Regions from separate parts of the Streptomyces sp. NPDC056628 genome, predicted to be linked through region 1. Evidence: predicted binding sites of a transcription regulator. Region 1 holds the regulator's gene; the other holds the start of a gene.

Region 1 (15,817 bases):
AGCTCGGCGACCTGCCTGGTCGTCGCCGCGTCCGTGACCTCGGGGAAGCGCACCCGGCGCGACTGCTTGCCGGCCTCGCGGGCGGTGGCCCGCCACTTGCCGAGGGCCTTCGCGCCGCGCTCGCCCTTCCACTGGGTGATGCAGCGGCCGGCCGCCCACGGCACGATCCGGTCGACGCCGGTCTCGGTCATGGTCTCGACGGCCAGTTCGCCCCGGTCGCCCTTCGGCAGGGCCTGCACGACGGTGATCCGCGGCCGGGGGGCGGGCTCCTCGGCCACGGCGCCCAGGTCCACCACCAGCCGGTCCTTGCCCTCGGCGGCGGCGACGACGCCCTCGGCCCAGTGCCCCCGCCCGTCGGTGAGGACGACCTCCTCGCCGGTGCGCAGCCGCTTCACGGACACGGCGTGCCGGCCCTCGGGCCCGTCCAGGACGTACGGCCCGCCCGCATGCTCCAGGGAGTCGACGACGAACACGGGCGCGGTCATCGGGTGGGTCCCTTCGGGTGGGCGGACAACGCTGTCGAGGCGGCGTGCAGTTCGGCGGCCAGGACCTCCACGAGCCGGCCCGCGGGCAGGTCCCGGGCCTGGCGGTGGCCCTGTCCCGCCCACAGCGCCATCCCCTGCGCGTCGCCGGACGCGGCGGCCTTCTTGCGCAGCGGCGCCGTCAGGTGGTGGACCTCGGGGTAGGCGGCGGGCGCGTACGGGCCGTGCTCGCGCAGGAAGCGGTTGACGAGGCCGCGGGCCGGGCGGCCGGAGAAGGCGCGGGTCAGCTCGGTCCGGGCGAACAGGGGATTGGTGAGCGCCTGCTTGTGCACGGCGTTCGCGCCGGACTCGTGGGTGGCCAGGAAGGCGGTGCCGAGCTGGGCGGCGTCGGCCCCGGCGGCGAGGACGGCGGCGATCTGGCCGCCCCGCATGATGCCCCCGGCGGCGACGACGGGGATGCCCACCGTCTCGCGGACCTGGGAGACCAGGGTGAGCACGCCGAGTCCGGCGCCCTCGGCCTCCGGGTTGTCGCGGTGGGTGCCCTGGTGGCCGCCCGCCTCGACGCCCTGGGCGATCACGGCGTCCGCGCCGGCCCGCTCGACGGCCAGGGCCTCGTCCGGGGTGGTGGCGGTGACGAGGGTGAAGGTCCCGGCGCGCCGGAGGGACTCCAGTACGTCGGCGCCCGGCACCCCGAAGTGGAACGAGACGACCGGCACCGGGTTGTCGAGGAGCACGGCGAGCTTGGCGTCGTAGCCGTCGTCCCGGCCGCTGTCGGGGTCCCCCAGCTCGATCTCGTACCAGGCGGCCTCACCGGCGAGCTGGTGCGCGTACACGTCCACGGCCGCGGCATGGGAGGGCGCGGCGCCGGCCACCGCGGTGGAGCCGGTGCTCGCACCGGGGTGCTCCGGCTGCGGCATGAAGAGGTTGACGCCGAAGGGGCGCTGGGTCAGGCTCCGCAGCTGCTTGATCTCCTGGTACATCCCGTCGGCGGTCTTGTACCCGGCGGCGAGGAAGCCCAGCCCCCCGGCCTCGGACACGGCAGCGGCGAGCTGCGGCACGGAGACGCCGCCCGCCATGGGTGCCTGCACGATCGGGTGAGGCAGGAGATCGGTCAGTGCGGAGGACATGCCCGCATGTTGCCACGTCCTCGGAACAAGTCCGAATCGGCCCTTCCCCTTGCGGCGGAAGGGATCGGGCCGCTCCGGTCACCGTCCGTTGAAGGCGTCCTTCAGCCGCGAGAACAGCCCCTGCTGACCGGGCTGGAACTGGCCCTGGGGCCGCTCCTCGCCGCGCAGCTTGGACAGCTCGCGCAGCAGGTGCTCCTGCTCGGGGTCGAGCTTGGTGGGCGTCTGCACCTCGACGTGCACGATGAGGTCGCCGCGGCCGCCGCCGCGCAGATGGGTCACGCCGCGGCCGTGCAGCGGGATCGACTGGCCGGACTGGGTGCCGGGCCGGATGTCGACCTCCTCCATGCCGTCCAGCGTCTCCAGCGGGACCTTGGTGCCGAGCGCCGCCGCCGTCATCGGGATGGTGACGGTGCAGTGCAGGTCGTCGCCGCGCCGCTGGAAGGTGCTGTGCGGCAGCTCGTGGATCTCGACGTACAGGTCGCCGGCGGGACCGCCGCCGGGGCCGACCTCGCCCTCGCCGGCCAGCTGGATCCGCGTGCCGTTGTCGACGCCCGCCGGGATCTTGACGGTGAGGGTGCGGCGGGACCGCACGCGTCCGTCGCCCGCGCACTCCGGGCACGGCGTGGGGACGACGGTGCCGAAGCCCTGGCACTGCGGGCAGGGGCGCGACGTCATGACCTGGCCCAGGAAGGACCGGGTCACCTGCGACACCTCGCCGCGGCCGCGGCACATGTCGCAGGTCTGCGCGGAGGTGCCGGGCGCGGCGCCCTCGCCGCTGCAGGTGTTGCAGACGACGGCCGTGTCGACCTGGATGTCCTTCGTGGTGCCGAAGGCCGCCTCGTCGAGCTCGACCTCCAGCCGGATCATCGCGTCCTGGCCGCGCCGGGTCCGCGAGCGCGGGCCCCGCTGGGACGCCGTGCCGAAGAAGGCGTCCATGATGTCGGAGAAGTTGCCGAAGCCGCCCGCGCCGAAGCCGCCCGCGCCTCCGCCGCCCGCCTGGGACAGCGGGTCGCCGCCGAGGTCGTAGACCTGCTTCTTCTGCGGGTCCGACAGCACCTCGTAGGCGGCGTTGATCTCCTTGAACCGCTCCTGGGTCTTCGGGTCCGGGTTGACGTCCGGGTGCAGCTCACGGGCGAGCCGCCGGAAGGCCTTCTTGATCTCTTCCTGCGACGCGTCGCGACGCACGCCGAGGACGGCGTAGTAGTCCGTGGCCACCTACGACTCCGCCAGGATCTGTCCGACGTAACGTGCCACTGCGCGTACCGCTCCCATCGTTCCCGGGTAATCCATGCGGGTCGGTCCGACCACGCCGAGCTTGGCGACTGCCTCGCCGCCCGAACCGTAGCCCACCGACACGACGGACGTGGAGTTGAGTCCCTCGTAGGCGTTCTCGTGCCCGATCCGCACGGTCATGCCCGAATCCCCCGCCTCCCCCAGCAACTTGAGGAGCACGACCTGCTCCTCCAGGGCTTCGAGCACCGGCTGGATGGTGAGGGGGAAGTCATGTGTGAAGCGCGTCAGATTGGCGGTGCCGCCGATCATCAGCCGCTCCTCGTTCTCCTCGACGAGCGTCTCCAGGAGGGTGGAGAGCACGGTCGAGACGGTGCCGCGGTCCTCGACGTCGAACGCCTCGGGCAGATCCTCGACGAGCCGGGGCACGTCGGTGAAGCGCCGGCCGGCGACCCGGCTGTTCAGCCGGGCGCGCAGATCCGCGAGCGAGGCCTCGCCGACGGGTGCCGGGCAGTCGATCATCCGCTGCTCGACCCGGCCGGTGTCCGTGATCAGCACGAGCATCACGCGGGCGGGGGCGAGCGAGAGCAGCTCGACGTGCCGGACGGTGGACCGGGTCAGCGACGGGTACTGCACGACGGCGACCTGCCGGGTGAGCTGCGCGAGCAGCCGCACGGTCCGCGCGACGACGTCGTCGAGGTCGACGGCGCCGTCGAGGAAGTTCTGGATGGCGCGCCGCTCGGGCGGGGTCATCGGCTTCACACCGGCGAGCTTGTCGACGAAGAGCCGGTAGCCCTTGTCGGTGGGGATGCGCCCGGCGCTGGTGTGCGGCTGCGCGATGTAGCCCTCGTCCTCCAGGGCCGCCATGTCGTTGCGCACGGTCGCCGGGGAGACGCCGAGGTTGTGCCGCTCGGTGAGCGCCTTGGAGCCGACCGGCTCCTCCGTCCCGACGTAGTCCTGGACGATCGCGCGCAGCACCTGAAGCCTGCGTTCACTCAGCATCTCGCGCACACCTCCAGTGGTCGGTCCCCTTGACACCGTTCCTGGCACTCTGTCCATCCGAGTGCCAGCCGTCCCCGGCCAGTGTACGGCGGTGGGGTACACCCCGGGCAAGGCCGGTCGGTTTCGCCTCCGTGCTCCGCGGAGGTGTCTTGGCTAGCGTCGCGGTATGACGGTGACTTGGGAAGAGCTGGGGTGGGAGCGGTTGGCGGACGGGGTGGGCCGGTGCCGTCTGCCGGGCTGGGACTGCACCGTGGGGCTGGTCGCGGGTGACGGCACCGCCTTGGTAGTCGACACCGGTTCGAGCCTCGCGGAGGGGGCACGGCTGCGGACGCAGGCACAGCGGCTGACGGGTCACCGTGTGACCCATCTCGCGCTGACCCACCCCCACTTCGATCATGTCTTCGGCGCCGCGGCGTTCGCGGGCGCGGAGGTCTACGGGCCGGTGGGCGTGGAGACCGTCCTGGAGGGGCGGCGGGGGCGCGAGGAGCTGCGCGAGGACGCGGTGCGCCACGGCCTGGACGCGGCCGCGGCCGAGGAGGCGGCGGACGCGCTGGTCGTGCCCCGCCATCCGGTGAGCGGCGAGTGGACGCTGGACCTCGGCGGCGGGCGCCAGGTCCTGCTGGCGAACGTGGGTCCGGCCCACACGGCCCACGACCTGGTCGTCCTGGTGCCGGGCCTGCTCCCCGGCGACCCGGAGGTGGTGTTCTGCGGCGACCTGGTGGAGGAGTCCGGCGAACCGCAGGCCGGCCCGGACGCCGTGCCGTCGCACTGGCCGGCCGCGCTGGACCGCCTGCTCGACCTGGGCGGCGAGGACGCGCTGTACGTGCCTGGTCACGGAGCGGTGGTGGACGCGGAGTTCGTCCGGCGGCAGCGCGACGCGCTGGCCGCCGGATTCGGCGTGTCGCGGTGACCGCGGGGCCGCTTCTCCTATCGTCGTCCGAATGCGCCAGTACTCCCCGGATCTGACCCCGCCCTGGAAGAAGCCCGCGTCCGTCCCCGAGGTCCCGGCGGAGCCGGGGCTGGTGGTCGAGGAGCCCGGTACGGGCTTCTGCGGCGCGGTGATCCGCTGCGAGGCGGGCACGGTCACCCTGGAGGACCGCTTCGGCCAGCACCGGGTGTTCCCGCTGGAGCCCCGGGGCTTCCTGCTGGAGGGCCGCGTGGTGACCCTGGTGAAGCCCGCCACGGGTCCGGTGCGCCCGACGCGCACGGCGTCCGGCTCCGTGGCCGTCCCGGGCGCACGGGCACGGGTGGCCCGCGCCGGGCGCATCTACGTGGAGGGCCGGCACGACGCCGAGCTGGTCGAGAAGGTGTGGGGCGACGACCTGCGCGTCGAGGGCGTGGTCGTGGAGTACCTGGAGGGCGTCGACGACCTGCCGGCGGTCGTCGCGGAGTTCGCGCCGGGCCCCGACGCGCGGCTGGGCGTCCTGGTGGACCACCTGGTGCCGGGCTCGAAGGAGTGGCGGATCGCGCAGGCGGTCACCAGCGAGCACGCCCTGGTGGTGGGCCACCCGTACATCGACGTCTGGGAGGCCGTGAAGCCGGCGGCGCTGGGCATCGAGGCGTGGCCCCGGGTGCCGCACGGCCAGGACTGGAAGAAGGGTGTCTGCCGGGCGCTGGGCTGGCCCGCGGACAACACCGGCGCGGTCTGGCAGGCGATCCTGAAGCGGGTGGGGTCCTACAAGGACCTGGAGCCGGAGCTGCTGGGGCGGGTGGAGGAGCTGATCGACTTCGTCACCGGGTAGCGCCGGGCGGGGGGCGGCGGCTCGGGGTGTCCTGTCGGTCGGGCCGGATCAGCGGGCGGTGCCCGGCGCCGGGAGCCCGGCCTGATCGACAGGACATCACCGGGGACCGGCGTTCCGCACCGGTTCCCTGTCCCGGTGATCAGTCCACCAGGTCCCTGACCACCGCGTCCGCGAGCAGCCGCCCGCGCAGGGTCAGCACCGCGCGCCCCTCGTCGTAGGGCCCGCGCTCCAGGAGCTCGTCCGACAGGGCGCGGCGGGACGCCCGCAGCCCCTCCTCCCGCAGCAGGTCCAGCGGTACGCCCTCGCGGAGCCTGAGCTCCAGCAGGATGCGCTCGACGCGCCGGTCCTCGTCGGTGAGGAGTTCCCGTCCGGCGCCCGGCGAGCGTCCCTCCGCGAGCGCCGCCGCGTACGCGCCGGGGTGCTTGACGTTCCACCAGCGCACCCCGCCGACGTGGGAGTGGGCGCCCGGCCCCGCGCCCCACCAGTCGGCGCCGCGCCAGTACAGCTCGTTGTGCAGGCAGCGGCCCTCCGGCGTGGTCGCCCAGTTGGACACCTCGTACCAGGAGAAGCCCGCCTCCGCGAGGACCGAGTCGGCGATCAGGTACCGGTCGGCGTGGACGTCGTCGTCGGTCATCGGGACCTCGCCCCGGCGGATGCGCCGGGCCAGCTGGGTGCCCTCCTCGACGATCAGCGCGTACGCCGACACATGGTCGGGCCCGGCGCCGATCGCCGCCTCCAGGGACGCCCGCCAGTCGTCGTCGGACTCCCCCGGGGTGCCGTAGATCAGGTCCAGGTTCACATGGTCGAAGCCGGCCGCGCGGGCCTCGGCGACGCAGGCCTCGGGACGGCCGGGGGTGTGGGTGCGGTCCAGGACCTTCAGGACGTGCTGCCGCGCGCTCTGCATGCCGAACGAGATCCGGTTGAAGCCGCCCTCGCGGAGCGTGGCCAGGTAGGCCGGGTCGACCGACTCCGGGTTGGCCTCCGTGGTGATCTCGGCGTCCGGTGCCAGCCCGAACTCGTCGCGGATCGCCCCCAGCATCCGTACGAGGTCGCCGGCGGCCAGCAGGGTGGGCGTACCGCCGCCGACGAACACCGTGCGGACCTCGCGCGGGTCGTCGCCGAGCACCTTGCGGGCCAGGCGGACCTCGTCGACGAGGGTCTCGGCGTAGTTGTCGCGGGACGCCAGGACGCCGCCGCTGCCGCGCAGCTCGGTCGCCGTGTAGGTGTTGAAGTCGCAGTAGCCGCAGCGGGTCGCGCAGTACGGGACGTGCAGGTAGAAGCCGAGGGGGCGGTCGGCCGCGCCGGTGAGCGCGTGCGGGGGCAGCGCGCCGTCGGCGGGGACGGGCTCGCCGTCGGGGAGTGCGGAGGGCATGGGCTCCATTGTCCCGCACCGCGCGGATTACTCGGCCTGGAGCACCAGCAGCGCGAGATCGTCCTCCGGCGGGCGCCCGCCGAACTCGTGCACGAGCCTGCGGATGCGTTCCGCGATGAGGTCGGCGTTCAGGCCCGCGCAGCCGGCCAGGGCGCTCGCGAGGCCGTCGCCGTCGTCGAACTGGCGGGAGCCGCTGCGCCGCTCCGTCACCCCGTCCGTCACACAGAGCAGGGTCTCGCCGGAGCGCAGCTCGAAGGTCTCGCTGGTGTAGGTGGCGTCCTCGAAGACCCCGAGCAGGGTCTGCGGCTGGGCGGCGGTGTGGACCTCGCCGTCCGCGCCGAGCAGCAGGGGCAGCGGGTGCCCGGCGGAGGCGAGCGTGCAGCGGACGCCGCCGTCGAACGGGGTCAGCTCGCCGTACAGGAGGGACAGGAAGCGGGTCTGCGGGCCGTCGCCGGGGGCGACGGGTCCGACGAGGGCGCGGGCGGCGGCGTCGGCGGCCTCGGTGGCGTCGTCGAGGAGGAGCTGGTTGAGGCGGTCGAGGACGTCGGCGACGCGGTAGCCCTCCCGGGCGAGGAGCCGCAGCCAGGGGCGTGCGATGCCGATGACCACGGCCGCCTCGGGCCCCTTGCCCTGGACGTCGCCGATGGCGAAGCACCAGCGGCCGTCGCGGGCCGGGAAGAGGTCGTAGAAGTCGCCGCTCGGGCCGCCCTTGTCGCACGGCTCGTACACCAGCGCGCTGGCCACGCCGGGGATCTTCGCGACGGCGCCCGGCAGCAGCCCGCGCTGGAGCACCCGGCTGATGGTGGCCTGCCGGGCGTACTGGCGGGCCGCGCCGATGGCGAGGGCCACCCGCCGGCCGAGGTCCTCCACGAGCCCGGTGATCTCGTCGGGGAAGCTCGTCACGCCGGCCCGCCCGATGACCAGCGTGCCCAGCGGGCGGCCCCCCGCGATCAGGCGGTACGCGAGCGCGGTGCCCCGCGCGCCGCGTGCGCCGAGCGCCGCGCCCGGCCAGGGGTGGGTGACGGGCCCGGTGCGGTGGTCGTCCGCCGGGCGCGGGGGCTCCTTCCCCAGGACGTGGCGCAGGTCCTCGATGTGGTTCTCCGAGGCGTGCCAGACGCGGGCCAGGCGGGGGCCGGTGCCGTCCGGCGGGCCGCTCTCGCCGGGGCCGGCGTGTCCCCAGCGCCCGGCGACCTCGTCCTCCAGCCACACCGCGCACCAGTCGGCGAGGCGCGGCACGATCAGCTGGCCGGCGAGCGCGGCGACCAGGTTCTCGTCGAGCTGCCCGGCGAGCAGGTCGGACGCCTCGGCGAGGAAGGAGAGGGCGCCCCGGTCGAGCCAGTCCCGCTCCCGCTCCCCGCGGTGGGGGTGCTCCCCGGCCGTATCGGGGGGCGCGGACGGGCGTGGCTCCGGCGCGAGGATCTCGGCGAGGCGCAACCCGCCGTCCGGCGCGTGCTCCCGGCCGTGGGCGCGCGCCCCGTCCGTGTCCCCCACCTGGTCCTCGGGCGGCAGCCGGGCCCACACGGTCTTGGTCCCGGCGCGGTAGGTGACGCCCCACGACTCGGCGAGCCGGGCCACCAGGCGCAGTCCGCGCCCGTGCTCGGGGGCGTCGTACGGGCCCTCGGCCTCGGTGCCCCGCGGGGCGCGCGAGGGGTGGTGGTCCAGGACCTCGAGGACCAGGGCACCGGTGTCCGGCTCCAGTCGGCAGGTCAGCCGGACGTCCGTGCCGGCGTGCACGACGGCGTTGGTGACGAGTTCGCTGACGGCCAGGACGGCGTCCTGGATCTGCCGCTCCTGGATGCGGTCGGCGCCGGGGAGGCCGGAGCACGCCCACTCGGTCAGGGTGGTGCGCACGAGGGTGCGGGCGGTGCCCGGGGAGAGGGGGCTGCCGGGGAGGGTGGCACGGGTCTCCCCGGGCGGCAGGGCGGGCGCGGGGGCGTCCCTCGGATGTGCGGGGGCGTCCGGTCCGTGCGCGGGCGCGTCCGTGTCGTGCGCGGGCGCACCGCTGAGCGGGCTTCCGTGCGCGGGCGCACTCGGAGCACTCGGAGGGTGCGCGGGCGCGTCCTGGGCGCGTGGGGGCGCGTCCTCCAGGTGCGCGGGCGCATCAGAGGCACAGGTGACGGTCTCCCGTTGCACCGGAATGGCCCCCATGGACAGCTCCCCGAGCACTTCGAATGAATACGCCTCAGCTGACGCGGACAGAGTGACAGACTGGCCGCGCCCATAAGCACCGAGTTACCGAAGTGGGCCGCCATGAGTGAGAACCCTGCTACGCCTGTGCTCGAAAACGGACCGAATGACGGTCGAATTCGAGCGGCGGAGCTGCGCCCGCTGCTCGCCGCGATGACCGCGGCGCGCGACGGCGACTTCCGCCGGCTCCCGGAGACCGGGGACGGCATCGTGGCCGAACTGACCGCCGTCTTCAACCAGATCATGGACCGCAGCACCCACTTCAACGGGGAGATGCGGCGGGTCAAACGGGAGCTGGTGCGGCACGGCCGGCTCGACGAGCGGCTGTCGGCGAGCCCCGGCCAGGGCGACTGGACGACCCGGGTCGACGACGTCAACGTCGTGCTCGACGCCCTGGTGGCGCCGGCGGCCAACGCCACACGGGTGCTCGACGCGGTGGCGGGCGGCGACCTCACCCAGCGCGTCGACCTGCACGACGGCAGCCGCCAGTTACGCGGCGACCTGCGCCGTCTGGGCCGGGCGGTGAACAAGATGGTCGACGAGCTCTCCCTGTTCACCGGCGAGGTGAACCGGGTGGCCCGGGAGGTCGGGACCGAGGGCCGGCTGGGCGGGCGGGCCAAGGTGCAGCGCCTGTCGGGCAGTTGGCGCGACGTGACCGAGGCGGTCAACACGATGGCGTCCCGGCTCACGGCCCAGGTGCGGGACATCGCCCTGGTGACGACGGCGGTGGCGCGGGGCGACCTGACCCGTACGGTCACCGTGGAGGCGACGGGCGAACTGCTGGAGCTGAAGCTGACGGTCAACACGATGGTCGAGCAGCTCTCCGCGTTCGCCGACGAGGTCACCCGCGTCGCCCGCGAGGTCGGCACCGAGGGCAACCTCGGCGGTCAGGCCCAGGTCCGCGGGGTCTCCGGGGTCTGGAAGGACCTCACCGACAACGTCAACTTCATGGCGCTGAACCTGACGTCGCAGGTCCGCAACATCGCCCAGGTGACGACCGCGGTGGCCAACGGCGACCTGTCGAAGAAGATCACCGTGGACGCGCGCGGCGAGATCCTCGAACTCAAGGACACCGTCAACACGATGGTGCAGCAGCTGCGCGCCTTCGCCGACGAGGTGACCCGCGTCGCCCGCGAGGTCGGCACCGACGGCCGGCTGGGCGGCCGGGCGCAGGTGCTGGGCGTCTCCGGGGTGTGGCGGGACCTCACCGACAACGTCAACTCGATGGCGGACAACCTGACCTCGCAGGTCCGCAACATCGCCCAGGTCACCACGGCCGTCGCCAACGGCGACCTGTCGAAGAAGATCGACGTCGACGCGCGCGGCGAGATCCTGGAGCTCAAGACCGCCATCAACACGATGGTGGACACGCTCTCCTCCTTCTCCTCCGAGGTCACCCGGGTGGCCCGCGAGGTCGGCTCGGCCGGTCAGCTCGGCGGGCAGGCCCGGGTGGAGGGCGTGTACGGCACCTGGAAGCGCCTGACGACGAACGTCAACGAGCTCGCCTCGAACCTCACCACCCAGGTCCGCGCGATCGCCGAGGTGGCCTCCGCGGTGGCGCAGGGCGACATGTCGCGCTCGATCACGGTGGAGACGCGCGGCGAGGTCGCCGAACTCAAGGACAACATCAACCTGATGGTGGCCAATCTGCGCGAGACGACCCGCGCCAAGGACTGGCTGGAGTCCAACCTCGCCCGGCTCGCCGCGCTGATGCAGGGGCACCGGGATCTGATGGAGGTCGCCGACCTGCTGCTGCGCGAGCTGACCCCGCTGGTCAACGCCCAGTACGGGGCGTTCTTACTGGCCGACCCGGACGAGGAGGGCGCGGCGCTGCACACGGCCGTGCCCGCCAAGGGGCTCGCGTTCATCGCCGGGTACGGCTCCGCCCAGGGCACCACCATCGAGACCGGCGGCCTCCCGGTGCACGGGCTGGTCCGGCAGGCGGCCAGGGAGAAGAAGCGCATCCTGGTCGAGGAGGCACCGCCGGACTACATCAAGATCGCTGGTGGGCTCGGCGAGGCCGCCCCCACCAGCGTCGTCATCATCCCGATCCTGTTCGAGGACAAGCTCCTCGGCGTGATCGAACTGGCGTCCTTCTCCCGCTTCTCCGACGTGCACCTGGCGTTCTTCGACCAGTTCGTGAACACCATCGCGGTCGCCATCAACACGATCATCGCCAACTCCCGCACCTAGTCCCTGCTCGGCGAGTCCCAGCGGCTGGCCCGCCAGCTCCAGGAACGCTCGGACGAACTGCAGATGCAGCAGGCGGAGCTCCAGCGCTCCAACGCGCAACTGGAGGAGAAGGCGGCCCTGCTCGCGACCAGCTCGCAGTACAAGTCGGAGTTCCTGGCGAACATGTCGCACGAGCTGCGCACCCCGCTCAACTCGCTGCTCATCCTCGCCCGGCTGCTCTCCGCAAGTACGGGGGCACCGGGCTCGGGCTGTCCATCAGCCGGGAGATCGCGGGCCTGCTGGGCGGCCGTATCGTCGCCGAGAGCGAACCGGGCCGGGGCTCCACGTTCACCCTGTACGTGCCCGTCGTCGGGCCCGGGCACTCGGTGACCGGCGCGCCGGGCGAGCAGCGGCAGCCGCAGGTGCCGCAGCAGCTGTCGGCCGAGTCGTTCCCGGCGGTCCACGAGGCGGACGACACCTGGCCCGCCCCGGCCAAGCTGGAGTCCTGGCGGACCGGCCGCCCGGGACGGGTGCTGCCCGGGCGCCGGGTGCTGATCGTCGACGACGACATCCGCAACGTCTTCGCGCTCACCCATGTCCTCGGCCGCGTCGGCATGCCGGTCCTGTACGCGGAGAACGGCCGTGAGGGCATCGAGACGCTGGAGCGCGACCCGGACGTCGGGCTGGTCCTGATGGACATCATGATGCCGGAGATGGACGGCTACGAGACGATCTCCGCCATCCGCGGCACCCCGCGCTGGGCGGACCTGCCCATCGTCGCCCTGACCGCGAAGGCGATGCCCGGCGACCGGGAGAAGTCCATCGCGCGGGGCGCCAACGACTACGTACCGAAACCGGTGGACGTGGACCAGCTGCTCACCGTCGTCTGCGACCTCCTGGACCCCGGGGCCGCGGACCCGGAGGAGTCCTGCATGTCACCGGCGTCCACCGCAGGACCGGGACCGGGCACTTCCGGAGGGGAAGAGGTCCCGCCCACCCTTACCGAATGAGGCTTTTTCCCATGATCGCTGAGGCAACGGCCGACGAGCGTGCCGGCATCCTTCTTGTCGACGACATGGAGGACAACCTGATCGCCCTGGAGGCCGTGCTCGGGTCCCTCAACGAGCCTCTGGTCCGGGCGCGGTCGGGTGAGGAGGCGATGAAGGCGCTGCCGCGGCAGCGGTTCGCCCTGGTGCTGCTCGATGTCCGGATGCCGGGCATGGACGGGTTCGAGACCGCCGCGAACATCAAGCGGCTCGACCAGACCAAGGACGTCCCGATCATCTTCCTGACCGGTGCGGACGACGAGCCGGGCTTCGCGTTCCGCGGCTATGCCACGGGAGCCGCCGACTATCTGACGAAGCCGTTCGACCCGTGGGTGCTGCGTGCCAAGGTCAGCGTGTTCCTGGAGCTGCACCGCAAGAACCAGCAGCTGGCCCGGCTGCTGGCGCGCAGGGCGCCGCGCCCCACCGAGTTCCTCCTGCGCCTGGACGCCCTGGCACGGGACCTGGACCGGGAGGACCCCCCGGACACCGCGACGCTGCGCGACCGGGTCCGCGAGCTGCGGGAGCTGGCCGGCGGACCGCACGATTCCTGACCCGCGCGGACGTGGGGGGCCGCACGGCGTGCCGTGCGGCCCCCCACCGGAAGGGTCAGGCCTCCCGCGTCCCCGCGTACATCTCCTCGATGAGGTTCTTGTACTCGCGCTCCACGACGGGGCGCTTCAGCTTCAGGCTCGGCGTGATCTCGCCGTGCTCCACGTCGAGGTCGCGCGGCAGCAGCCGGAACTTCTTGATCGTCTGCCACTTCTGCAGCCCGGCGTTGAGCTGCTGCACATAGGCGTCGACCATGGCGACGGTCTCCGGCGCCGCCACGATCTCGGCGTACGACTTGCCGGCCAGCCCGTTCTCCTCGGCCCACGGCTGCAGGGCGACCTCGTCCAGCGCGATCAGCGCCGTGCAGAAGTTCCGGTCGGCGCCGTGCACGAGGATGTTCGAGACGTAGGGGCAGACCGCCTTGAACTGGCCCTCGACCTCGGCGGGCGCGATGTACTTGCCGCCGGACGTCTTGATGAGGTCCTTCTTGCGGTCGGTGATGCGCAGGTAGCCGTCCGCGGACAGCTCGCCGATGTCGCCGGTGTGGAACCAGCCGTCGGCCTCCAGGACCTCGGCGGTCTTCTCGGGCAGCCCGTGGTAGCCCTCCATGATGCCGGGACCGCGCAGCAGGATCTCGCCGTCGTCGGCGATACGGACCTCGGTGCCGGGCAGCGGCTTGCCGACCGTGCCGGTGCGGTACGCCTCGCCGGGGTTCACGAAGGACGCGGCGGAGGACTCGGTGAGGCCGTAGCCCTCCAGGACGTGGATGCCGGCGCCCGCGAAGAAGTAGCCGATCTCCGGGGCGAGCGCGGCGCTGCCCGAGACACAGGCGCGCAGGTTGCCGCCGAAGGCCTCGCGGATCTTGGTGTACACGAGCGTGTCGGCGACCTTGTGCTTGGCGGCCAGGCCGAACGGCGCGGAGTGGGTGCCGGTGCGCCGGAAGTTGTCCTGGGTGACCTTGGCGTACTCGCGGGCGACCCCGGCCGCCCACTGGAAGATCTTGTACTTGGCGCCGCCGCCCGCGCGGGCCTTGGCGGCGACCCCGTTGTAGACCTTCTCGAAGATGCGCGGCACGGCCGCCATGTACGTCGGCTTCACGACTGGCAGGTTCTCGATGATCTTGTCGACACGGCCGTCGACGGCGGTGACGTGACCGACCTCGATCTGGCCCGAGGTGAGCACCTTGCCGAAGACGTGCGCCAGCGGCAGCCACAGGTACTGCACGTCGTCCTCGCCGACCAGTCCGGTCGCGGCGATCGCCTTCGCCATGTACGCCCAGTTGTCGTGCGGCAGGCGCACACCCTTGGGGCGGCCGGTCGTGCCGGAGGTGTAGATCAGGGTGGCGAGCTGGTCCTTGGTGATCGCGCCGACCCGCTGCTTGATCAGCCCGGGCTCCTTCTCCAGCCGGGCCGCGCCGCGGGCCTCCAGCTCGGCGAGGCCGATCACCCAGTCGTCGGTCTCCACACCGGCCGCGTCGATCACGACCACCTGGACGAGCTTCGGCAGCTCGGCCCGCTTCTCGCGCGCCTTGGCGACCTGCGCCGCGTCCTCGGCGATCAGCACCCGGCTCTCGGAGTCGGCGAGGATGAACGCCGACTCCTCGGCGTTGGTCTGCGGGTACACGGTGGTGGTGGCCGCGCCGGCGCACATGATGCCCAGGTCGGCGAGGATCCACTCGATCCGGGTGGAGGAGGCGAGCGCCACCCGCTCCTCGGGCTGCACACCCAGCTCGATGAGCCCGGCGGCGATGGAGTGCACGCGCTCGGCGGCCTGCGCCCAGCTCAACGACTTCCAGTCGTCGGGGCCCTCCCCGGACGCCGCCGGAGTGGGATAGCGGTACGCCTCGGCGTCCGGCGTGGCGGCCACGCGCTCCAGGAAGAGGGTCGCCACGCTGGGCGGGCGGTTCTCGATCAGTGTCTGTGGGTGACTCACGACATCCTCCGGGGCCCGCGACGGTGCGGCTGGTTCCACTCGCGTTGTTTAACTCGCGAGTAACTATCGAGCAGGGATCAGGGTAAAGGTCGGCAGCCCCCTGCGTAAGAGCCTGCGCCCTGCCACTTCCTCCGAACGGTCACGACGCGCGCACAAAAGGGTCCGTCGCACTTTCGCACGACGGACCCCCGATGCGGCGATATGCCGGGTCACACTGGGTTACCCGCGGTTACTTCTTGCCCTTGCCCGACCCCGCGCTGTCATCGCTGCTCAGCACGGCGATGAAGGCTTCCTGGGGAACCTCCACGGAACCCACCATCTTCATCCGCTTCTTGCCTTCCTTCTGCTTCTCCAGCAGCTTGCGCTTACGGGAGATGTCACCGCCGTAGCACTTGGCGAGGACGTCCTTGCGGATGGCGCGAATGGTCTCGCGGGCGATCACCCGGGAGCCGATGGCGGCCTGGACCGGCACCTCGAAGGCCTGCCGCGGGATGAGCTCCTTGAGCTTGGCGACCAGCCGGACCCCGTAGGCGTACGCCTGGTCCCTGTGCGTGATCGCCGAGAAGGCGTCCACCTTGTCGCCGTGCAGCAGGATGTCGACCTTGACCAGGCTGGAGGTCTGCTCGCCGGTGGGCTCGTAGTCCAGCGAGGCGTAGCCGCGCGTCTTGGACTTCAGCTGGTCGAAGAAGTCGAAGACGATCTCCGCGAGCGGCAGGGTGTAGCGGATCTCCACCCGGTCCTCGGAGAGGTAGTCCATGCCGAGCAGGGTGCCGCGCCGGGTCTGGCAGAGCTCCATGATCGAGCCGATGAACTCGGTCGGCGCGAGGATCGTGGCGCGCACGACCGGCTCGTACACCTCACTGATCTTGCCCTCGGGGAACTCGCTGGGGTTGGTGACGGTGTGCTCGCTGCCGTCCTCCATCACCACCCGGTAGACCACGTTCGGGGCGGTGGCGATCAGGTCGAGGCCGAACTC
Region 2 (15,817 bases), on a different contig from region 1:
CATGCTCGACACCGCCGGGCTGCTGCCGTCCGCGCAGGGCACCCGGGTGCACTGGGAGGGCGGAAGGATCTCCGTCACCGACGGGCCCTTCACCGAGGCCAAGGAGGTCGTCGGCGGGTACGCGATCATGCAGTGCAAGGACAGGGCCGAGGCCATCGAGTGGGCCACCCGGTTCCTGAAGGTGCACGAGGAGTTCTGGACCGTCACCTGCGAGGTGCGGGAGATCGCCGAGGGGTGACCGCTCCCGCTGGGCCGCGGGACGGGCAGGGTGTTCGATGGTGGGCTGTGGAGACACCGCGCACCATCGACACCCGGTCCACCCTCGAGACCGTCTTCCGGCTGGAGTTCCCCCGCGTCGTCGCCGCCGTCACCCGGGTCGTCCGGGACGTCGGCATCGCCGAGGAACTCGCCCAGGACGCCCTGGTCGCCGCGCTGGAGAAATGGCCGCGCGACGGCGTGCCCGACCGGCCGGGCGCCTGGCTCACCGCCGCCGCCCGCCACCGCGCCGTCGACCTGGTCCGCCGCCGGGAGAACTACGCCCGCAAGCTCCGGGAGATCGGCCGGAACCTGGAGGACGTGCCGCCGCCGGAGCCCGCCGACCCCGACGCCATCGACGACGACCTGCTCCGGCTCGTCTTCACCACCTGCCATCCCGTGCTGTCCCCGGAGGCCCGCACGGCTCTCACCCTGCGTCTGGCCGGCGGTCTGACCACGGCCGAGATCGCCCGCGCCTACCTGGTCCCCGAGGCCACGGTCGCCCAGCGCGTGGTCCGCGCCAAGCGCACCCTGGCCACCCGGAACGTCGCCTTCGAGGTGCCGTACGGACCCGACCGCGAGGCGCGGCTCGGCTCCGTCCTCGACGTCATCTACCTGATCTTCAACGAGGGGTACGCGGCGACCGCCGGCGACGACTGGCTGCGCCCCGCGCTGTGCGAGGACGCGCTGCGGCTGGCCCGGCAGCTGGCCGCGCTGATGCCGAAGGAGCCCGAGGTGCACGCACTGGCCTCGCTGCTGGAGTTCCAGGCGTCCCGCACGGCCGCCCGCACCGCCTCCGACGGCACGCCCGTCCTGCTGCGCGACCAGAACCGGCGCCGCTGGAACCGCATGCTGATCGCCCGGGGCATCACCGCCCTGGACCGGGCGGGCGCGACGGCGACGGGCGCCCCCGGCCCGTACGCCCTCCAGGCCGCCATCGCCGCATGCCACGCGCACGCGTTCCGCTACGAGGACACCGACTGGCGGTCCATCGCCACGCTGTACCGGCTGCTCGCCGCCCGGTCGCCGTCGCCGGTGGTGGAGCTGAACCGGGCGGTCGCCGTCTCGATGGCCGAGGGCCCCGGGCCCGCCCTGGAGATCGTCGACGCCCTCGCGGGCGAACCGGCGCTGCGGGCCTACCACCTGCTCCCGAGCGTGCGCGGCGACCTGCTCCTGCGCCTCGGCCGCACGGCCGAGGCGCGGGCGGAGTTCGAGCGCGCGGCGGCGCTGACGCGCAACGAGGCGGAGCGGGAGATGCTGCGCCGACGGGCGGCGGAGGCCGGGCCGTGACTACGCGGGGCGCCCCACCAGCATGGTCGGCGCGCCCGCCACCCGGGTCAGGAACACGGTGGCCGCGTTCGGCCCCTGCGGCTTGACCTTGCGGCGCAGTTCCTCCGGCTCGACCGCCGAACCGCGCTTCTTCACGGTCAGCGTGCCCACCCCGCGCTCCCGCAGCAGCGCCTTCAGCCGCTTCACGTTGAACGGCAGCTGGTCGGTGATCTCGTACGCGGTGGCGTACGGGGTGGGGCGCAGCGCGTCCGCCGTGATGTACGCGATGGTCGCGTCGACCAGCCCGCCGTCCAGCGACTCGGCGGCCTCGGCGACCAGATGGGCCCGGATGACGGCGCCGTCCGGCTCGTAGAGATACCGTCCGACGGGTCGCACCGCCGGATCGGGCAGGCCGCGGGAGAGCAGCGAGCGCGGGCCCGGCAGCAGTGTGGCGCGGATGGCTCCGGGGGCCGTGCCGAACCACAGCACCGCCTCCTTGACGTCCCCGCCGTCGGAGATCCACTCGGCCTCGGCGTCGCCGGGGACCGCCTCGTGCGGGATGCCGGGTGCCACCTTCAGGGCGGCGTGGGGTGCGGTGCGGGCCGCCTCGACGGCCCAGGACAGCGGCGGCGAGTACGCCTCCGGGTCGAAGATGCGGCCGCGTCCGCCGCGCCGGGCCGGGTCGACGAACACGGCGTCGAAGCCGGCGGTCGCGACCTCGGTGACGTCCGCCTGGCGCACCTCGACCAGGTCCGCCAGTCCGAGCGCCGCCATGTTGGCCCGGGCCGCCGCCACCGTCAGCGGGTCCCGGTCGACGGCCAGCACCCGGATGCCGGCCCGCGCGAGCGCGATCGCGTCGCCGCCGATGCCGCAGCAGAGGTCGGCGACCGAGCCGATGCCCAGCTCCCGCATCCGGGCCGCCCGGTACGCCGCCACGCTCGCCCGCGTCGACTGCTCGACGCCGTTGGGCGTGAAGTACATGCGCCCCGCGTCCTCGGCGCCGAACTTCGCCGCCGCCCGCTGCCGCAGCCGGGCCTGCCCGAGGGCCGCGGACACCAGCCCGGCCGGGTGCCCGCGGCGCAGCCTGGTCGCGACGGCGAGCTCGTCGGCGGGGTCGGTGTCGCGCACGGCGTCGAGGAGGGCGCGGCCCTCGGGGGCGAGCAGGGCGGTGAAGGCGTCGAGGTGGTCGTTCACCGGGTCATTGTCGGCCAGTCGGAGGATGGTCGGCTCCATGGCGGCGCTGTCGGCCCGGTCCGGGCGGGGGCGCCTGTCAGGATCCGGCTCCATGCGACTTGTAGGACAAAATGACAAAAAGGGGCTCCTGGGGATCGCGGCCTGGAGCCGTCCCGTCGCCCGGGCGGTCCGGCGAACGCGGCTGCGGGGTGCCGTCGCCGGGCTCGCGGTCGCCGCCGTCGCCTCGGGCTGCGCGCAGGGCGGTATCGCCGATCCGGCGGTCGGCACCTCCCCGGCGGGAGGTCCCGTGCCGAGCCGCTCGGCCGTACCGGTGTCGCCTCCGAGCGCCACCCGGACGCCGGACGGCAGGAAGCCGCAGTCCGCCCAGCAGGCCCACGCCGCCCGGGTCGCCGCTGCCCGGCGCTGGCGGCTCGCCCGCGTCCCCCTGGTGCCCCCGCCGCCGCCCGCGGTCAAGCCGCGGATCACCACCCGCAAGGGCTTCGAGGTCGACGGGCACGAGGAGTCGGGCCTCCCGCCGGTCTTCACGACCGTCCCCACGAACCGGAAGGTCGTCTTCCTGACCATCGACGACGGCGCCGAGAAGGACCCTGCGTTCCTGCGCATGATGAGCGACCTGAAGGTGCCGTACACCGCCTTCCTCAGCGACTACGTGATCAAGGACGACTACGGCTACTTCCGGCGGCTGCAGCGCGCGGGGGCCGATCTGCACAACCACACCCTCCACCACCGCTACCTGCCCGCCCTGTCCTACCGCCACCAGCAGTACGAGATCTGCGGCATGCAGGAGGTCATGGAGGAGCGCTACGGCGAACGCCCCGTGCTGTTCCGGCCGCCCTTCGGCAACTACAACCGCGACACCCTGCGCGCGGCCAGGTCCTGCGGGGTGCGGTATGTCGCCCTGTGGAACGAGGAGGTCTTCGTCGACCGCTGGGACCACCGGGAGGAAGACCGCAGGATCCGTCCGGGTGACATCGTGCTCAGTCACTTCCGGGGCCGGGACGAGTGGAAGGGCACAATGCCCGACATGATCCGCCGGTTCCTGGACAGGGTCACGGCCGAGGGGTTCGCGGTGGCCCGGCTGGAGGACTACCTGTGACGCCGCCGCGGCGGACACGCGCGCCCGTCGCCGTGGCCCTGGCGACCCTCCTGCTCGCCGGATGCGCCGCCGGCACCTCCGCCACCGGCCCCCGCGCCGGGACCGCGCACGAGGCGACGCGCTCGGCGAAGAACGCCACGCACGCCGCGCAGCCGCACCGCCGCTGGGGCCTGAGCGACCCGCTGCCCGCGCCGCCCCCGCCACCCGCCCGGCGGGTGGCGCGGCGCCCCGGCGGCCCGCCGCCCGTCCTGCACCGCGTCCCCACCCGCGACCGGGTCGTCTTCCTCACCTACGACGACGGCGCCGAGAAGGACCCCCGCTTCATCGACATGGTCCGCGAACTGCGGCTGCCGGTCAGCATGTTCCTCACGGACAGCGTGGTCGGCCCCGGATACGGGCACTTCGCGCGGCTCCGCGCGGTCGGCGCGTCCCTGCAGAACCACACCCTCGACCACGCCGCCCTGCGCGGACTGCCCTACGCCGGCCAGCGCGCCGAGATCTGCGGCCAGCAGGACAAGCTGCACGCCCGCTTCGGCGTCCGCCCCCGGCTCTTCCGGCCGCCCCACGGCACCTACGACACCACCACGCTGCGCGCCGCCGCCGACTGCGGGGTCACCGCCGTCGTGCTGTGGCGGGCGGCGATGGCGGGCGACGGCCGGCTGACGTTCGCGAAAGGGCCCGCGCGGCTGCGCCCCGGCGACGTCGTCTCCATCCCCTCGGGTGAGCCGGGCGGGCTGCCGCTGCGCGAGCGCACCACCCTGCTGCTGCAGGCAATTCAGGAGCGGGGGCTGACCGTGGGCCGCCTCGAGGACTACGTCTGACGAGCACCGTCCACGGCGCGCCGCGCCACGGCGAATTGGCACTCCGCTTGACCGAGTGCTAATCGCGGTCATAGTCTCGGTCTTGGCACTCCCCACTGGAGAGTGCCAACACGCGACGGGCAGGTCCGGCACCCGCGACGACGGATCGACCTGGTCGCCACCTCAGACAGTTAACCCCGTGAGATCTCCGAAGGGGGAGGTCGGATCGTGACGACCACCAGCTCCAAGGTTGCCATCAAGCCGCTTGAGGACCGCATCGTGGTCCAGCCGCTCGACGCCGAGCAGACCACCGCCTCTGGCCTGGTCATCCCGGACACCGCGAAGGAGAAGCCCCAGGAGGGCGTCATCCTCGCCGTCGGTCCGGGCCGCTTCGAGAACGGCGAGCGCCTTCCGCTCGACGTGAAGGTCGGCGACATCGTGCTGTACAGCAAGTACGGCGGCACCGAGGTGAAGTACAACGGCGAGGAGTACCTCGTCCTCTCGTCCCGCGACGTGCTCGCGGTCATCGAGAAGTAAGACACCTCGAAGCTCTTGCTTCCAGCTGCGCCCCTGGCCCCCGCGACCACATAAGAACCGGGCGCCCGGGGCGCAGTGTCTTTTGTTGAGAACCCACAGAATCCGAGAGGGCTCCCGCTGTCATGGCGAAGATCCTGAAGTTCGACGAGGACGCCCGTCGCGCCCTCGAGCGCGGCGTCAACAAGCTTGCCGACACGGTCAAGGTGACGATCGGCCCCAAGGGCCGCAACGTCGTCATCGACAAGAAGTTCGGCGCTCCCACCATCACCAACGACGGTGTGACCATCGCCCGTGAGGTCGAGGTCGAGGACCCGTTCGAGAACCTCGGCGCCCAGCTGGTGAAGGAGGTGGCGACCAAGACCAACGACATCGCTGGTGACGGCACCACCACCGCCACCGTGCTCGCCCAGGCGCTGGTACGCGAAGGTCTGAAGAACGTCGCCGCGGGCGCCTCCCCGGCCCTGCTGAAGCGGGGCATCGACGCCGCCGTCGCCGCCGTCTCCGAGGACCTCCTCGCGACCGCGCGCCCGATCGACCAGAAGTCCGACATCGCCGCCGTCGCCGCGCTGTCCGCCCAGGACCAGCAGGTCGGCGAGCTCATCGCCGAGGCGATGGACAAGGTCGGCAAGGACGGTGTCATCACCGTCGAGGAGTCCAACACCTTCGGTCTGGAGCTGGACTTCACCGAGGGCATGGCCTTCGACAAGGGCTACCTGTCGCCGTACTTCGTGACGGACCAGGAGCGCATGGAGGCCGTCCTGGAGGACCCGTACATCCTCATCAACCAGGGCAAGATCTCCTCCATCGCCGACCTGCTGCCGCTGCTGGAGAAGATCATCCAGAGCAACGCCTCCAGGCCGCTGCTGATCATCGCCGAGGACGTCGAGGGCGAGGCCCTGTCGACCCTGGTCGTCAACAAGATCCGCGGCACCTTCAACGCGGTCGCGGTCAAGGCCCCCGGCTTCGGTGACCGCCGCAAGGCGATGCTGCAGGACATCGCGGTCCTCACCGGCGCCACGGTCATCTCCGAGGAGGTCGGCCTCAAGCTCGACCAGGTCGGCCTCGACGTGCTCGGCTCCGCCCGCCGCGTCACCGTCACCAAGGACGACACCACGATCGTCGACGGCGCCGGCAAGTCCGAGGACGTCCAGGCCCGCATCGCCCAGATCAAGGCCGAGATCGAGAACACCGACTCCGACTGGGACCGCGAGAAGCTCCAGGAGCGCCTCGCGAAGCTGGCCGGCGGCGTGTGCGTCATCAAGGTCGGCGCCGCCACCGAGGTGGAGCTGAAGGAGAAGAAGCACCGTCTGGAGGACGCCATCTCCGCGACCCGCGCCGCGGTCGAGGAGGGCATCGTCTCCGGTGGCGGCTCCGCGCTCGTCCACGCCGTGAAGGTCCTCGAGGACAACCTCGGCAAGACCGGTGACGAGGCCACCGGTGTCTCCGTGGTCCGCAGGGCCGCCGTCGAGCCGCTGCGCTGGATCGCCGAGAACGCCGGCCTGGAGGGTTACGTCATCACCTCCAAGGTCGCCGAGCTCGAGAAGGGCCACGGCTTCAACGCCGCCACCGGCGAGTACGGCGACCTGGTCAAGGCCGGCGTCATCGACCCGGTCAAGGTCACCCGCTCCGCCCTGGAGAACGCCGCCTCCATCGCCTCCCTCCTGCTCACGACCGAGACCCTGGTCGTCGAGAAGAAGGAAGAGGAGGAGTCGGCCGCGGCCGGCCACGGGCACGGCCACGCCCACTGAGTGAGCGGCTCCTAGGACGACGCACGAGGGCCCGGCACCCCCGCCACGGGGGCGCCGGGCCCTCGCCGCACCCTGCCCCGTGTGATCCCGGCCCAGGACGCGACGGTCACCCCTCGGGCGGACAAAGGCCCCGCCCCGTCCTCAGGACGGGAGCGGGGCCTTCCCCTTCGCGGTCATGCGCCGAGTACCCCCAACTGCTCCATCAGTCCCGCGCGGTCGTAGATCCAGTGGCCCTCGCGGATGCGGCCGTCCCGGAAGCGCTGCCAGGTCATGCCCTGCATCCTCACGTCCTGGCCGGTCGGCGGGATGCCCAGGAACTCGCCCTTGTGGCGGCCCGTCAGGGTCCAGCGGCTGCACACCCGGTCGTCCTCGGCCACCTGGTCGTCGATGCGGAACGTGAAGTCGAAGGCGCCGTACCAGCCCTCCAGCACCGCCCGCATCCCGTCCAGGCCCTGGACGGGGCGCGGGGAGGACGGATCGTGGTCGACGTAGTCGTCCGTGAGGTGCTCGATGATCCGCTCCGGGGGCCTGCGGCCCAGCGCCGTGAAGAAGGCGCGCGCGGTGAGGACGTTCACCTGCTCGTCCCGCACCACGTCCAGGTCGGTGAAGACCGGGGGCCCGTCGCACAGCGCCACCATCTCCTCGTAGATCCGCCCGGTCTCCGGGAGGCGCGAGTTGCGCATCGCCTCGTCGTACGACGGGAACTCCACGATCTCCACGAAGTGCGAGGCGTCGGACCGGTCCCGGCCGATGACGTCGTGCCTGACCGTCCGCTTCCCCTTGGTCTGCTCGACCCACCTGTCCATCAGCCGGTTCATCTCGTCGAACCGGTCCGTCCTGCAGTCGATGAGCTGTAGGAACGTCCTGACGCCGGCGCCTCCCGGTCCCCCTGGGTGCGGCTGGACAGCATCATTCTCCCCGCCGGGGCCGCCCGGCGCCTCCCGCCGGGACCGCCCGCTACTGCGGCCCGTACTTGCGGCCCGTCCGCGACGAGATCGTGCCGAGCATGCCCCGCGGCACCAGCTTCGCCGCGCCCAGCAGCACCTTGTAGCGCGGGTCCGGGACGGACAGCGTCCGCCCTCGCGCCAGGTCCTCCAGCGCGGCGGCCGCCACCTTGTCGGCGTCCAGCCACATCCACCCGGGGATGTTGTCCGTGCCCATGCCCGCGCGCTCGTGGAACTCGGTCCGTACGAACCCCGGGCACAGCGCCATCAGCCGCACCCCGCTGCCGGCCAGGTCCCGCGCCGCGCCCTGGGTGAACTGCACGACCCACGCCTTGGACGCGCCGTACGTCCCGCGCGGCACGAAGGCCGCCACCGAGGCGACGTTCACGACACCGCCCCGGCCCCGCTCGCGCATCGACTCGGCCGCCGCCGAGGTCAGCCGCAGCACCGCCTCGCAGTGCACCTTCAGCATCCGCAGCTCGTCGGCCATGGACACGTCGAGGTAGCGGCCCTTGTTGCCGAACCCCGCGTTGTTGATCAGCAGGTCGACCGGGTTGCGGCGGTCGCCGAGGCGGGCGGCGACCGACTCGATGCCGGCGTCCTCGGCGAGGTCCGCCGTCAGCACCTCCGCCTCGACGCCGTGCCGGTCGTGCAGTTCGGTGGCCTGCTCGCGCAGCCGCTTGGTGTCCCGGGCCACCAGGACGAGGTCATGTCCGTCGGCGGCCAGCCGTCGCGCGAACGCGGAGCCCAGGCCCGCCGTCGATCCCGTGATCAATGCCGTTGTCATGGCGCAAGGTTAGTGACCCGGACCGGCCCGTTCCGCCCCCCGGCCGCCCGGCGGGCCACCGGCTGCGGCCGTACCCGACGGCGACCCGCTCCCGCGTCCCTTCACGCGGCGTCGCGTCAGGACCCGTACTTCGCCACGTACTTCCTCGCCGTCTCCACCGCCTCCGGGTGCAGCCACTCGGCCGCGGCCAGGACGCGCGGCAGCAGCGTCCGCTCGGTCGTGACCGCCCGGAACTGGAACGCCACCGTCACCTCGTGGTCCGGCCGGTGGACGACCTCGATCGCGTCGCCCGCCCGGATCTCTCCCGGCTCGATCACCCGCAGATACGCCCCCGGCGCGGCCTGTGCCGTGAACCGCTTGACCCACTGCCGTTCACCCAGATGGCCCTGGAAGGTGCGGCAGGGGATACGGCCGCTCGTGACCTCCAGCAGCAGGTCGGGCCCCACCCGCCAGCGCTCGCCGATCAGCGCCCCGGAGACGTCCACCCCGGACGTCGTGAGGTTCTCGCCGAACACGCCGTTGCGCAGCGGGCGCCCCAGCTCGCGCTCCCAGGCGTCGAGGTCCTCCCGCGCCACCGCGTACACGGCCTGGTCGTCACCGCCGTGATGCTGCCTGGCGCACACCGCGTCCCCGGCCAGACCGCTCCCGCCGACGCCCTTCGCGCCGGGTGCCGTCACCCGCACCGGGCCCTCGACAGGGCGCTTGTCGATGCCGGTCACACCCTCGGCGTGGTCCGTGTACGGCACCGCCTCAGGGCGGCCGAGATTGACTGACAGAAGCTTCATGGCGGCACGGTAGGCGACCAGTGGTCAAAGTGTCGACGCGATATGAACCGCGCTCTCCAAGCGCGGCTTATGCTCGAAGACGTGCTCGAAGCCCGTCATCTCCGTGTCCTGCGCGCCGTCGCGACCACCGGCTCCTTCTCGGCGGCCGCCCGCGAGCTGGGCTGCACCCAGCCCGCCGTGAGCCAGCAGATGAAGGCACTGGAGACGGCCGTCGGCACCCCACTGCTGATCCGCACCGGGCGCGCGATGCGGCTGACCCAGGCCGGCGAGGCGCTCGTGCGGCACGCCACCGGCATCCTGGCCGGACTGACCGCCGCCGAGGAGGAGGTCGCCGCCATCGCCGGTCTGCGCGCCGGACGGGTCCGGCTCGTCTCCTTCCCCAGCGGCAGCTCCACCCTCGTCCCGACCGCCCTCGCCGCCCTGCGCGCCGCCCACCCCGGCACCCGTGTCTCCCTGGAGGAGGCCGAGCCGCCGACGTCGGTCGAGATGCTGCGCGAGGGCGACTGCGACGTGGCCCTGGCCTTCCGGTACGAGAGCGCCGCCGGCACCGAGGAATGGGACGACCTCGTGGTCCGCCCGCTGCTCACCGACCGCCTGGTCGGGCTGGTCCCGGAGCGGCACCGGCTCGCCCGCGCGGCATCACCGGCGTCGGTCGCCATCGGCGATCTGGCGGCCGAGCCGTGGATAGCCGGGTGCCCGCGCTGCCGCGGTCAGCTGGTCGAGGTGTGCGCGAGCGCCGGCTTCACCCCGCGCATCGACTTCGCCACCGACGACTACCCGGCGGTGGTCGGCCTGGTGGGCGCCGGTCTCGGCGTGGCGGTCCTGCCCCAGCTGGCCGTGGAGTCCGTACGGCCGCGGGGCGTGCGCGTGGTGGCGCTGGAACCGGCGGTCCGCCGCGAGATCGTCGCCCTCACGCTGCCGGACCTCGCCCAGGTGCCGGCCGTGGCCGCGACCCTGGACCAGCTCGCCCGCGCCGCCGGGGGCCCGGGGGAGCCCCGGGCATGAGAGAGGGCACGCAATGCGTGCCCTGATCGGAGAAACGTTCCTTCAGTGGTCGGGACCCGCGTCCCCGCCGGTGGTCGACGCCGACACCAGCCGGTTGCGTGCCCGCCCCATGAGCTCCTCGCGCTCGTCCTCGGTCAAGCCGCCCCATACGCCGTACGGTTCGCGTACCGCCAGCGCGTGCGCCGCGCACTGTGCGCGCACGGGGCACCTCATGCAGACCTCCTTGGCCGAGTTCTCTCGAGCGCTCCGGGCCGCCCCGCGCTCGCCCTCCGGATGGAAGAAGAGGGAGCTGTCCACCCCGCGGCATGCAGCCAGCAGCTGCCAGTCCCACAGGTCCGCGTTCGGTCCGGGAAGGCGGGAGAAATCTGCCATTGCGTGACCCCTTGTAGCCGTTCTGGCCGGATACGGTGTCTACGACCGTACATCTACGATCTAAGAAGATGAAAATATGACTCATTGCGAATCTAGCCCCAAACGCCGTGAAACAGGAAGAAAAAGGGCTGAATGGGGCACCGCTTGTGATGAAACGGGGAGGGTCCGCCCCGCATGTGGGTCCTGTATCCGTCCCCTCACGTAGAGTGCTGAAGACGACACATGTCCCCGTAACTCTTTCGAGTGACCGTCGTTGAGAAGGCGGAGGCGGTTGAAGGAAGAAGCGCTCGGGCAGGCGTCCGAGACGGTCGACCGCACAGGTGACATTTCGTACCAGCCTGGAGGCTCAAGGTGACGTGCATCAGCTGCGGAGGGCGGCCATGACATCCGTCCTCGTCTGCGACGACTCCCCGCTTGCCCGAGAGGCGCTCCGCCGCGCGGTCGCGACCGTGCCCGGCGTCGAGCGCGTGACGACGGCGGCCAACGGCGAGGAAGTCCTCCGCCGCTGGGGTGCCGACCGCTCGGACCTGATCCTGATGGACGTGCGCATGCCCGGTCTGGGCGGCGTGGAGACCGTCCGGCGGCTGCTGTCCGCCGACCCCGGTGCGCGCATCATCATGCTCACCGTCGCCGAGGACCTGGACGGCGTGGCCCTCGCGGTCGCCGCCGGTGCCCGCGGCTATCTGCACAAGGACGCCTCGCGCGCGGAGCTGCGGGCCACGGTCACGCAGGCACTGGCCGACCCGACCTGGCGGCTCGCCCCGCGCCGGCTGCGCTCCGCCGAGATGGGCGCCGCGCCGACGCTGACCGCACGGGAGATCCAGGTGCTGGAGGGCATGAGCCACGGCCGCTCCAACGCAGAGATCGGCCGCGAGCTCTTCCTGTCCGAGGACACCGTGAAGACCCACGCCCGCCGGCTGTTCAAGAAGCTCGGCGCCTCGGACCGGGCCCACGCGGTGGCGCTCGGGTTCCGATGGGGCCTGGTGCGCTGAGCGTCCCGCCGTGGGGCCCGCGTCGTGTCGGCCGGTGACCCCGGGTTCGTCGTGGCTGGTCGCGTGCGCGCGGCACGGCCGCACCATGTCTCGGCCCGCGCCCCCGTGGGGGCGCGGCTTCGAGGCCGGGCAGCGGGTCCGGTCGGTGCCCGGTGCTCGTTTCGCCGCGGATGCCGCATCCTTGAGGTGTGGAGTCTCTCGGGGACGAGTCGGTCGAGCGGAAGGGGAGGGCGCAGGAGATGAGTTCCGGCGCACCTGCTCATAACGCTTCGGTGCACAACGACGGCCGCGATGCCGCGGACGCCGCGGCCGCAGGGCACCATGGACCGATGCGCGACGACGAGGCGGCTCACGCCGCAGGGGCGATCGGTGCACTCGTCCATCGCGCGGTGGACGGGGACGAGCAGGCCACACACGACCTTCTCGCGCATGTCCACCCGCTGGCCCTTCGGTACTGCCGCACCCGGCTGTCCCGCCTGCCGGGGGACGCCCGGCACTTCGTCGAGGACCTCGCCCAGGAGGTCTGCGTCGCCGTCCTGCTGGCGCTGCCGCGCTACAAGGACACCGGCCGCCCCTTCGAGGCGTTCGTCTTCGCCATCGCCGCGCACAAGGTCGCGGACCTCCAGCGTGCGGCGATGCGGCACCCCGGCTCCACGGCCGTCCCCTCGGACGAGATGCCCGAGCGGCCGGACGACTCGCTGGGCCCCGAGGAGCGCGCGCTGCTGAGCAGCGACGCCGAGTGGGCCAAGAAACTCCTGGCCAACCTGCCCGAGAACCAGCGGGAGCTGCTGCTGCTGCGGATCGCGGTGGGGCTGACCGCGGAGGAGACCGGCCAGATGTTGGGAATGTCACCCGGGGCCGTCCGGGTCGCCCAGCATCGGGCCCTGAGCAGACTGCGGGCACTCGCCGAGCAGTAGTCGCCTCGGGTGAACGGGCGTTGCCCGGCTTCCGTACGAACATACGAAGCAGACGGCCGTCAGGAACTGTGGAATTTGCCACCGCGGCTTCCCGTTAGCATGGACATCCGCACCGATCAAGGCCATTTGGGGAAGGTGTCATGACTGCCAACGTCGACGGAGTGCCCGCCAAATTCGCGACACTCGGGCTTACCTACGACGATGTGCTGCTGCTGCCGGGCGCCTCCGAGGTCCTGCCCAACGCGGTCGACACCTCGTCCCGCATCTCCCGCAACGTACGGGTCAACATCCCCCTGCTCTCCGCCGCCATGGACAAGGTCACCGAGTCCCGCATGGCGATCGCGATGGCCCGCTTGGGCGGCGTCGGTGTGCTGCACCGCAATCTCTCCGTCGAGGACCAGGTCAACCAGGTCGACCTGGTGAAGCGGTCCGAGTCCGGCATGGTCACCGACCCCATCACGGTGCACCCGGAGGCGACCCTCGGCGAGGCGGACGCCCTGTGCGCCAAGTTCCGCATCAGCGGCGTCCCGGTCACCGACCCGGCCGGCAAGCTGCTCGGCATCGTCACCAACCGCGACATGGCCTTCGAGCCGGACCGCTCCCGCCAGGTGCGCGAGGTCATGACCCCGATGCCGCTGGTCACGGGCAAGGTCGGCATCTCCGGCGTCGAGGCCATGGAGCTGCTGCGCAGGCACAAGATCGAGAAGCTGCCGCTGGTCGACGACCAGGGCACCCTCAAGGGCCTGATCACGGTCAAGGACTTCGTGAAGGCCGAGAAGTACCCCAACGCCGCGAAGGACGCCGAGGGCCGCCTCCTGGTCGGTGCCGCCGTCGGCGCCAGCCCCGAGGCGCTGGAGCGGGCGCAGGCGCTCGCCGAGGCGGGGGTGGACTTCCTCGTCGTGGACACCTCGCACGGCCACAACAGCAACGCCCTCAGCTGGATGTCGAAGATCAAGTCCAGCGTCTCCGTCGACGTGATCGGCGGCAACGTCGCCACCCGCGACGGCGCGCAGGCCCTGATCGACGCCGGTGTCGACGGCATCAAGGTCGGTGTCGGACCGGGCTCCATCTGTACGACCCGTGTCGTCGCCGGTATCGGCGTCCCGCAGGTCACCGCCATCTACGAGGCCTCCCTCGCCGCCCGCCCCGCCGGCATCCCGCTGATCGGCGACGGCGGCCTGCAGTACTCCGGTGACATCGGCAAGGCGCTCGCCGCCGGTGCCGACACCGTGATGCTGGGCTCGCTGCTCGCGGGCTGCGAGGAGTCGCCGGGCGAGCTGCTCTTCATCAACGGCAAGCAGTTCAAGTCCTACCGCGGCATGGGCTCGCTCGGCGCCATGCAGTCCCGCGGCCAGGGCAAGTCGTACTCGAAGGACCGCTACTTCCAGGCGGAGGTCTCCTCCGACGACAAGCTGGTGCCCGAGGGCGTCGAGGGCCAGGTCCCCTACCGCGGCCCGCTGGCCAACGTGCTGCACCAGCTCGTCGGCGGTCTGCGCCAGACCATGGGCTACGTCGGCGCGGCCACCATCGACGAGATGGAGTCCAAGGGCCGCTTCGTCCGCATCACCTCGGCGGGTCTGAAGGAGAGCCACCCCCACGACATCCAGATGACGGTCGAGGCGCCGAACTACAGCAACAAGTAGCCGCCGGCTCCCGCGACAGGGCGGCTCCGGACGTATCCGGGGCCGCCCTCGTCGTGCCCGTCGGCGATACTGGAAGACGCTGCAACGCATCAGGGAAAGGCCACAGACGTGACTGAGATCGAGATCGGGCGCGGCAAGCGCGGCCGCCGGGCGTACGCCTTCGACGACATCGCCGTCGTCCCCAGCCGCCGTACGCGGGACCCGAAGGAGGTCTCGATCGCCTGGCAGATCGACGCCTACCGCTTCGAGCTGCCGTTCCTGGCCGCCCCCATGGATTCGATCGTCTCCCCGGCCACCGCCATCCGCATCGGCGAGCTCGGCGGCCTCGGCGTGCTGAACCTCGAGGGCCTGTGGACCCGGTACGAGGACCCGCAGCCGCTGCTCGACGAGATCGCCGAGCTGCCCACGGAGGCCGCCACCCGCCGCCTCCAGGAGGTCTACGCCGCTCCGATCAAGGAGGAGCTGATCGGGCAGCGCATCAAGGAGGTGCGGGACTCCGGCGTCGTCACGGCCGCCGCGCTCTCCCCGCAGCGCACCGCCCAGTTCTCCAAGGCGGTCGTCGACGCGGGCGTCGACATCTTCGTCATCCGCGGCACGACGGTCTCCGCGGAGCACGTCTCCTCCTCGCACGAGCCGCTGAACCTGAAGCAGTTCATCTACGAGCTCGACGTCCCGGTGATCGTCGGCGGCTGCGCCACCTACACCGCGGCCCTGCACCTGATGCGCACCGGCGCGGCCGGCGTCCTGGTCGGCTTCGGCGGCGGCGCCGCGCACACCACACGCAACGTCCTCGGCATCCGCGTCCCGATGGCCACGGCGGTCGCGGACGTGGCCGCGGCGCGGCGCGACTACATGGACGAGTCCGGCGGCCGGTACGTCCACGTCATCGCGGACGGGGGAGTCGGCTGGTCCGGCGACCTCCCCAAGGCGATCGCCTGCGGCGCCGACGCCGTGATGATGGGCTCCCCGCTGGCCCGTGCCACGGACGCGCCGGGGCGCGGCTGCCACTGGGGCATGGAGGCCGTGAACGATGAGCTGCCGCGCGGCCAGAAGGTCGACCTGGGCACGGTCGGCACGATCGAGGAGGTCCTGACGGGCCCCTCGCACACCCCCGACGGCTCCATGAACTTCTTCGGCGCCCTGCGCCGCGCCATGGCCACGACCGGCTACAGCGAGCTCAAGGAGTTCCAGCGGGTCGAGGTCACGGTGGCGGACTCCCAGCACCAGCGCTAGCCGACACCCGTACGCCCTGAGGGGCCGGTCGCCCGAGCGGCGACCGGCCCCTTTCCCATGCCCCGAGCGCAACCCGGGCCGCCGGCGCGTGCCACCGGCCGCGGGTCGGCGTCCGCCTGCGCTGTGCGCCCCTCCTCACAACCGGTGCGCCGCCCCTGTGGGGGCCGCGCCCCGGGTGTCGAGGAGTAGTTGGGCCTTCACCGACAGGCCCTGGAGGTCGTAGGTGCGATGCTGCTGGAG

What was found. The regulator HrcA, encoded in region 1, represses chaperone genes, less so after heat shock. The targets are predictions, from matches to a motif close to TTNGCACTCNGNNNNNCNGAGTGCNAA.
Region 2: a site for HrcA is predicted at 4,671-4,697, ahead of groES (co-chaperone GroES). Genes of this name have one in related genera too.

Annotation. Positions count from the first base shown of each region.
Region 1 covers NZ_JBHTWG010000001.1:551,656-567,472, reverse strand. The annotation lists gene ACFRAC_RS02505 (16S rRNA (uracil(1498)-N(3))-methyltransferase) at 1-485, opposite strand, end outside; gene ACFRAC_RS02500 (nitronate monooxygenase) at 482-1,609, opposite strand; gene dnaJ (molecular chaperone DnaJ) at 1,688-2,824, opposite strand; gene hrcA (heat-inducible transcriptional repressor HrcA) at 2,825-3,841, opposite strand; gene ACFRAC_RS02485 (MBL fold metallo-hydrolase) at 4,008-4,751, shown strand; gene ACFRAC_RS02480 (DUF3097 domain-containing protein) at 4,783-5,583, shown strand; gene hemW (radical SAM family heme chaperone HemW) at 5,723-6,955, opposite strand; gene ACFRAC_RS02470 (SpoIIE family protein phosphatase) at 6,983-9,103, opposite strand; gene ACFRAC_RS02465 (HAMP domain-containing protein) at 9,296-11,335, shown strand; partial or broken gene ACFRAC_RS02460 (histidine kinase dimerization/phospho-acceptor domain-containing protein) at 11,399-11,524, shown strand; partial or broken gene ACFRAC_RS02455 (hypothetical protein) at 11,521-11,622, shown strand; gene ACFRAC_RS02450 (response regulator) at 11,674-12,324, shown strand; gene ACFRAC_RS02445 (two-component system response regulator) at 12,336-12,911, shown strand; gene ACFRAC_RS02440 (AMP-dependent synthetase/ligase) at 12,967-14,841, opposite strand; gene lepA (translation elongation factor 4) at 15,071-15,817, opposite strand, start outside.
Region 2 covers NZ_JBHTWG010000006.1:31,442-47,258, forward strand. The annotation lists gene ACFRAC_RS10780 (YciI family protein) at 1-238, shown strand, start outside; gene ACFRAC_RS10785 (RNA polymerase sigma factor) at 286-1,545, shown strand; gene ACFRAC_RS10790 (methyltransferase domain-containing protein) at 1,546-2,757, opposite strand; gene ACFRAC_RS10795 (polysaccharide deacetylase family protein) at 2,810-3,814, shown strand; gene ACFRAC_RS10800 (polysaccharide deacetylase family protein) at 3,811-4,635, shown strand; gene groES (co-chaperone GroES) at 4,843-5,151, shown strand; gene groL (chaperonin GroEL) at 5,274-6,899, shown strand; gene ACFRAC_RS10815 (ester cyclase) at 7,073-7,705, opposite strand; gene ACFRAC_RS10820 (SDR family NAD(P)-dependent oxidoreductase) at 7,857-8,630, opposite strand; gene ACFRAC_RS10825 (MOSC domain-containing protein) at 8,747-9,415, opposite strand; gene ACFRAC_RS10830 (LysR family transcriptional regulator) at 9,497-10,420, shown strand; gene ACFRAC_RS10835 (WhiB family transcriptional regulator) at 10,463-10,792, opposite strand; gene ACFRAC_RS10840 (response regulator transcription factor) at 11,173-11,784, shown strand; gene ACFRAC_RS10845 (sigma-70 family RNA polymerase sigma factor) at 12,114-12,701, shown strand; gene guaB (IMP dehydrogenase) at 12,842-14,344, shown strand; gene ACFRAC_RS10855 (GuaB3 family IMP dehydrogenase-related protein) at 14,453-15,577, shown strand; gene ACFRAC_RS10860 (nucleotide sugar dehydrogenase) at 15,713-15,817, opposite strand, start outside.